Regions from separate parts of the Clostridium taeniosporum genome, predicted to be linked through region 2. Evidence: riboswitches for the same ligand, from Rfam matches in the RefSeq annotation. Region 2 holds a riboswitch; each other region holds the start of a gene.

Region 1 (2,293 bases), 440 kb from region 2:
TATCATATTATTAAAAAATAATTATATCTATAATAAATATTCTTAATAAATATTTGTTAACAAAATTAACATTGTTGTGGATAAAATATGTGGATAATGTGGATAAGTTGAAAGAAACTTGTAAATACACTAAATTAATAACGGTAAAAATAAACTTATTATATAAACTATAATAATTAATATTCATAGTATTAAAGGCTCCATTGAAGTTTCTTTATTGATTAATTATTTCATATTTGAAAACTGTTAATTATAACAGGGATAAATAAAAAATAAATTTAAATATTAAAAAAATTTATACTTTGCTAATTAAAATTTTATTTTAAAATTAACGAATTTAGTAATTGATTAGTAATTATTTGAAAAAAATTAATAAATTGATAAAGTTAAAAAAAATAGACCCAAAAGTATTGAAATAGATTGAATTTATGATATCATATCTTTAACAAAAATAATAAATTTTAATATAATAAAATATAGAATAAAACCTAAGGTAGAGGTGCTATAATGATGAGTATTTATAAGGAGTCGGCAGATATTGATTTATAAAAAAAGGCATTGTAGCCGAAGAAATAATTTTTATGCGAAAAATTATTTTTGGGGGTGTATAGAATATATACATAACTGTCACTAACGTGGAGAGCTACAAGGTGGAATAGTTGCAATATAATTAGTAAATTTACACTAAAAATATAAATTAATTTATATTTTTATGTTTAATTTATATTAATTATACTAATAATAGTATTAATAAATACTATTTAAAATAACTTTAGCAATAAGCAATGAGCAACAAAAATCCTAATTAAGTAGACTCTACCTGTCGCAGATTAATATCTGTGACTTTTGTTTTTAGACAAATTATTGGAGGGTAGAAAGATGAAATTATTCGGAAATATGGAAATTATAGACAATGAATTAACAATTGGGGGAATTAAAACTACTGATTTAGTAAAGGAGTATTGTACACCTTTATATGTTATGGATGAGGGGTTAATCAGACAAAACTGTAGTGATTATTACAAATATTTTAAATGTGAGGAATCTTTAAACAGAGTTGCATATGCAGGGAAAGCATTTTTGACAATTGAAATGTGTAAAATAATAAATGAAGAAAAGTTATCATTAGATGTTGTATCTGGAGGGGAACTTTTTACAGCTTATAAATCAGGATTTCCCTTAGAAAGGGTAATGTTTCATGGAAATAATAAAACATTAGATGAAATTGACTTTGGAGTTAAGCTAGGTGTTGGAAGATTTGTTGTAGATAATTATTATGAAATGGAATCATTAAATAAAATTGCAGCAAAGTATAATAAAATTCAAAAAATATTTTTAAGAATAACTCCTGGCATTGAAGCCCATACTCATGAATATATAAAAACTGGTCAAATTGATTCTAAGTTTGGATTTCCACCTGTTAATAATATGATAGAAGATGCTGTGAATAAGTCCATGGAGTTTCCTAATATAGAGTTAGTTGGACTACATTGTCATATTGGATCTCAAATATTTGAAATTGAACCATATGAAGATGCAGTAGAAATTATGCTAGATTTAATAAAGAAAATCAAACAAAATACAGGATATTTAATAAAAGAACTAGATTTAGGTGGTGGATTTGGTATATACTATAATAGAGGGGATAAACCAAAAACAACTAAAGAATATTGTGAAGCAATATTAAATAAGGTTGATGAAGTTTGCTCTAGAACAGGTCAATCAAAGCCATCATTAATAATAGAACCAGGTAGAAGTATAGTTGGTAACGCTGGAATAACTTTATATACAGTAGGATCAATAAAAAATATTTCCGGAGTAAGAAAGTATATATCAGTAGATGGTGGAATGTCGGATAATATAAGACCAGCTTTGTATAATGCTAAATATGAATGTATGTTAGCTAACGAAGTTAAGAGAGACCTAGAAGAATTAGTAACTATTTGTGGTAAATGTTGTGAATCAGGAGATATACTATTAAATGATATTAATATTTCTGTACCAAAGTCAAATGATATTTTAGCAGTTATGACAACTGGTGCATACGGATATTCAATGTCTAATAATTATAATAAGATTCCAAGACCACCAGTAGTGATGATAAAAGATAATAAAGCAAGACTTATTTGTAAGAGAGAAACATATGAAGATCTTATAAAAAATGAAATAGTCTAAATTATCTTTAAATAAAATTAGCTTTTTATTAATATTCTTTCCCAAGATAATATATATATCTTAGTGTGTATCAAATTGATTTATTAATTTTGATACACATTTTTTTGCTTATAAATAA
Region 2 (2,293 bases):
CATTAAAATTCCCATAGTTCCATAAGCTGTTCCTGTTGCAAATGATATTACAGCACCTAAAACAAATATTATACTTGGTAATAAAAATCCTGGAACTGTACTTGATAACTTACTTACTAAAAATGCAGCTGTACCAAGTTCTTTAATTACTGATCCTAAAGACCATGCAAGAATTAAAATAACTCCAGTTATTATAAGACCTTTCATTCCATGTATCCAATTATCTATTGCTTCTGATAATGTAAATATTTTTTTACTTACTGCCATTAATATAGCTACTATAGAAGCAAATAAAGCTGATTGGAATAATGCTACAGCTGCATCTGAAGCTGCAAAAGCTTCTCTTATCGCAGCAAATGACGCTGGTGAAGTACTCATAATATTTATCAAAGTTTGATCTTCGCCGCCCATTATTGTTGTATAACCACTATAATAAAAACTTGCAAGAGCGGAAATAATTAAAGCTCCTATTGGAATAATAGCATTCCAAATACTTAATTTTACTCCTTCTTTTACTTTGATTTCATCTTCCATTTCTTTATCTAAAGCAACTTCTTTATTAAAAGACTCTCCTTGTCTTGCTTTAATTTCTGCTTTTCTCATTGGACCAAAATCTCTTAACATTAAAGAGCTTGCAACAACAAATACTAAAATTAATATATTGTAAAATCTATATGGAATTGTACTTAAAAATACTCCAAATGCATCTACTTGTTGTCCTAAACTTGCAAAACCATCTCTTATAAGTCCTAATTCTAAACCAATCCATGTTGATATTATTGCAATTCCTGCTACCGGAGCTGCTGTTGCATCAATTATAAATGCTAATCTTTGTCTAGAAATCTTCATTTTATCTGCTACTGGTTTCATTATTGGACCAACTATTAGTGAATTTGCATAATCATCAAAAAATACAAAAATACCAAGTAACCAAGTAATTATTTGAGTACTTACAGGACTTTTAGCTTTTTTTGCTAAAGCTTCTGCAATAGCCCTTGCTCCACCCATTCTACTAACTAAACTAATTACTCCTCCAATAGCCATAACTTGAAGTACTATCCCTGCATTCCATGGATCAGCTAAAGAATTTAATGCTCTTTGAACAAAATCTAAGAAAGCTTGAATAAGTGCATAAAATGGATTTCCTCCAGATAAATTTAATAAAAAAGATCCAGATAAAATTCCTATAAACAGTGATATTACAACATCCTTAGTTATAAATGCTAATATTATAGCTACAAGTGGTGGTAATATAGTAAACCATCCAAATTTAGTTGAATTAATTACTGAAGGATCTACCTCTTCAGCAAAAGCAACTGTTGATGTCATAAAAAACATCATAAATGTTAATAAAAATACATGATACTTATTAATTTTTTTCATTTTACATCCTCCCATTTGTTTTGTGAACATCTGCTGAGGCTGACTATAAATAAAAAAACCTTAAGTGATTAACACTCAAGGTTTAACAATAGTCAAATAGACTTTAAAAAACTTCATGAATGATAGCTCACCACAAACCAATTTGTGACAGTCTTATACATATTCTGCATAAGCCCAGCTCTATAACCTTAAAACATCAGTTATAAGCTTCGGCAAAATTTCCTTTCTTACTACGTCATCGTGCTTACCTCAATAATAATACTCTTAAATTTTGCGCCTCTACCTCTTTTAAATATTCACTTTATTTATAATCCATTATACAGCATATTAAAAATTTTTCAAATATTATTTTTTATTTTTTATATTAAAATACCAATATTTTATCATGTTTATTAAAAGTATTAATGCAAAAATAATTGAAATACTATATCCCACAATACCAATTAATGACACCCCATTGTATTTAGGGCCTACATTTTTACTTATTACTAATGATGATCCTATAATCAATGCTGCTACTAATAAACCTGTTATTATTCTATTTATCATTTTATTCAATTCTTGAAATATATATTCCTTATCTTCAACTACAAATTGAAATTTACTTTCTCCTAAAGACATTTTAGTTAATAATTCTAACATTTTAGATGGTATCCTAATTCCATCTCTTCCAAAAGAATATAATGATACTAATAGTTCTTCACTTGTTAGAGTATCAAATATTATATCCTTATTTTTTTCTTTTATAAAAGATACTATAACATCTATAATTTCTAGTTCTGGATCTATTTCAACTATTACACCTTCAAGTATTATTATTCCTCTTATTAGAGATACTAATTCCCTTGGTAATTGTAAATTGTTTTCTCTTGTTAAATGAAATATTTCTTGTACTAATACAGATATTTTT
Region 3 (2,293 bases), 190 kb from region 2:
AATATTAAAGAATAAATTTTAGATATACTCTACTCAATCTTTTATACAAATTTAGTTTATTATTTTAATATAACTAGTTAAAGTCTATTTAATTCTAAAATTTATGCTTAAAAATAATAGAATGTTGGCTTTTTAGAATATATGTCCAAATCGCTGCACAAATCTAGTTAATAATTAAATATAAATACGTATTAAAAATAAATATTAGAAAAAAACAAAATTAAAGAGATTTGAAATCTCTCTAATTTTATTTAAAATCACCCTCAATTTTTCACTTATTACTTATTGCTAAATTTCCTAGCCCCTATATAATAGTTATTTATAAAAATAACATATTATCTAATTTTTCTTTGAGTTTATCAGTTATATTAGTTAGTGGTAATCTAACTTCATCAGAATCAATTAATCCTATCTTTTTTAAACAGTATTTTAATGGAGTTGGATTAGGTTCTTGAAATAATAATGGTATAAACTTTGAAATATCACTCCATATTTTTAATGCTTCTTTATGATTATTATTTTGTATATAATCATATATTTTTATAAAACTTTCTGTATTTAAACTTGCAGATGCTAAAATTCCACCATCTCCACCAAGTGCTAATGTTGTATAAAAAAGAGCATCTTCTCCTGTTAATATTGAAAAATTATCATTTGGTCTATTTAATAATAATTCAGAAGTTTGATTTATATTTCCCGAACAATCTTTTATCCCAATGATATTTTTTAGCTCTGCTAATTTATATATAGTCTCATTTTCTATATTAACTCCAGTTCTATAAGGAATATTATACATTAATATATTCATATCTGTTGATTCTGATATACTTTTAAAATGTTCATAAATACCTCTTTGGTTTGGTCTAGAATAATATGGTGCTACTGATAATATTCCATTTACCTTATTATCTTCTGCTATCTTTAATTTTTTTATTACATCTAAAGTATTATTTCCTCCAAGTCCTACATATACTTTTGTTCTACCATTATTATATTCCATTGTTTTTGATAGTACTTCATTATATTCAAAAGATGATATTGTTGAACTCTCCCCAGTAGTTCCTAATGGAATTATTCCATCTACGCCTTTTTCTATATAATAATCCACTAATTTTTTATAGCAAACAAAATCAACACAATTATCTTTAAATGGTGTTACAAGTGGTATTATTACGCCTTTTATTTTCACAAATAGCCCCCCTAAAAATACAAACATATTTTCACTAATTTTAACTGTTATTTAGTTATTCAATTTTGTATTTATTTTTCATAGCGTTTTACACTATTAAATATTAATATAAGAAAACCCGCTATAGAATTACTATAACGGGTAGAGTTCGATTGCTAAAGCTTATAAAGATATTGCTATTATAAAGAAATATTAATAATATCTCATTACATCCTTGTAGCTCTCCACTTACGTGACAGTTATACATATATTTTATGCATACCCAGAAATAAATTTTTGCTTGATTCATTTCTTCGGCCATTATACCTTTCCTTATTAATCAACATCTGCCGACTCCTAATAAGTACTCTTTATAAACAGCTCCTCTACCTTAGGTTTTCCCTATTCATTTTGCTCATTATATCATTTTTAAACATTACTGTAAAGTACTTACAAGATATATTTTATATAATAGTTATCTTTTTTGTTTATAAAATTTAAATCCATATCTATATATTTAACTTTAATTAAAAAATATAAATTAATTTACTTGACTTACATATTAAATTCTAATATTTTACCACATTATTTAAAATGAAGATTTATTAAATATAGAAAATAAATTATATATATCATATTTAATTTTTTATATAAATTTCATTTACTTTCCATATATAAGAATTTAAATTTATACAATTCTAAAATGTATACTTGAAAATAATAAAATATTAACCTTTTGTTACATATATCCATATAACTGTATAAGTCTAATTATATTTTTTTAATCAACTAGGCAATTGCTCAACTAAAATTTTTTATTTTAAAAAATAAATCATATATAATATATTTAATTTTTCCTACTTATTGTTATAAATATACATACCATCTATAATTATATTATCTTAAATAATAAGTTATAAAGGAGAAAAATTTTATGGAATCTATAACTATGCTTGGTACTGGTTCTGCTATGGTAACTAAATGTTATAATACCTGCTTTACCATATCAAAAGATAATGAACATTTTCTTATAGATGCTGGTGGCGGAAATACTATATTATCAAATCTTGAAAAAGTTAATATAAAAATAAATCAAATTCATAATATGTTTATATCGCATAATCA

Evidence for each region. Region 2 has a riboswitch for lysine ahead of BGI42_RS00400 (Na+/H+ antiporter NhaC family protein). Riboswitches for the same ligand answer to the same signal wherever they lie in the genome.
Region 1: another riboswitch for lysine. It lies ahead of lysA (diaminopimelate decarboxylase); the one in region 2 lies ahead of BGI42_RS00400 (Na+/H+ antiporter NhaC family protein).
Region 3: another riboswitch for lysine. It lies ahead of dapA (4-hydroxy-tetrahydrodipicolinate synthase); the one in region 2 lies ahead of BGI42_RS00400 (Na+/H+ antiporter NhaC family protein).

Annotation. Positions count from the first base shown of each region.
Region 1 is NZ_CP017253.2:2,923,516-2,925,808, reverse strand. Features, by position in the region: lysine riboswitch at 487-654, shown strand; gene lysA (diaminopimelate decarboxylase) at 880-2,175, shown strand.
Region 2 is NZ_CP017253.2:94,137-96,429, reverse strand. Features, by position in the region: gene BGI42_RS00400 (Na+/H+ antiporter NhaC family protein) at 1-1,383, opposite strand, end outside; lysine riboswitch at 1,499-1,673, opposite strand; gene BGI42_RS00395 (ABC1 kinase family protein) at 1,729-2,293, opposite strand, start outside.
Region 3 is NZ_CP017253.2:3,171,443-3,173,735, forward strand. Features, by position in the region: gene dapA (4-hydroxy-tetrahydrodipicolinate synthase) at 320-1,189, opposite strand; lysine riboswitch at 1,399-1,565, opposite strand; gene BGI42_RS14275 (MBL fold metallo-hydrolase) at 2,103-2,293, shown strand, end outside.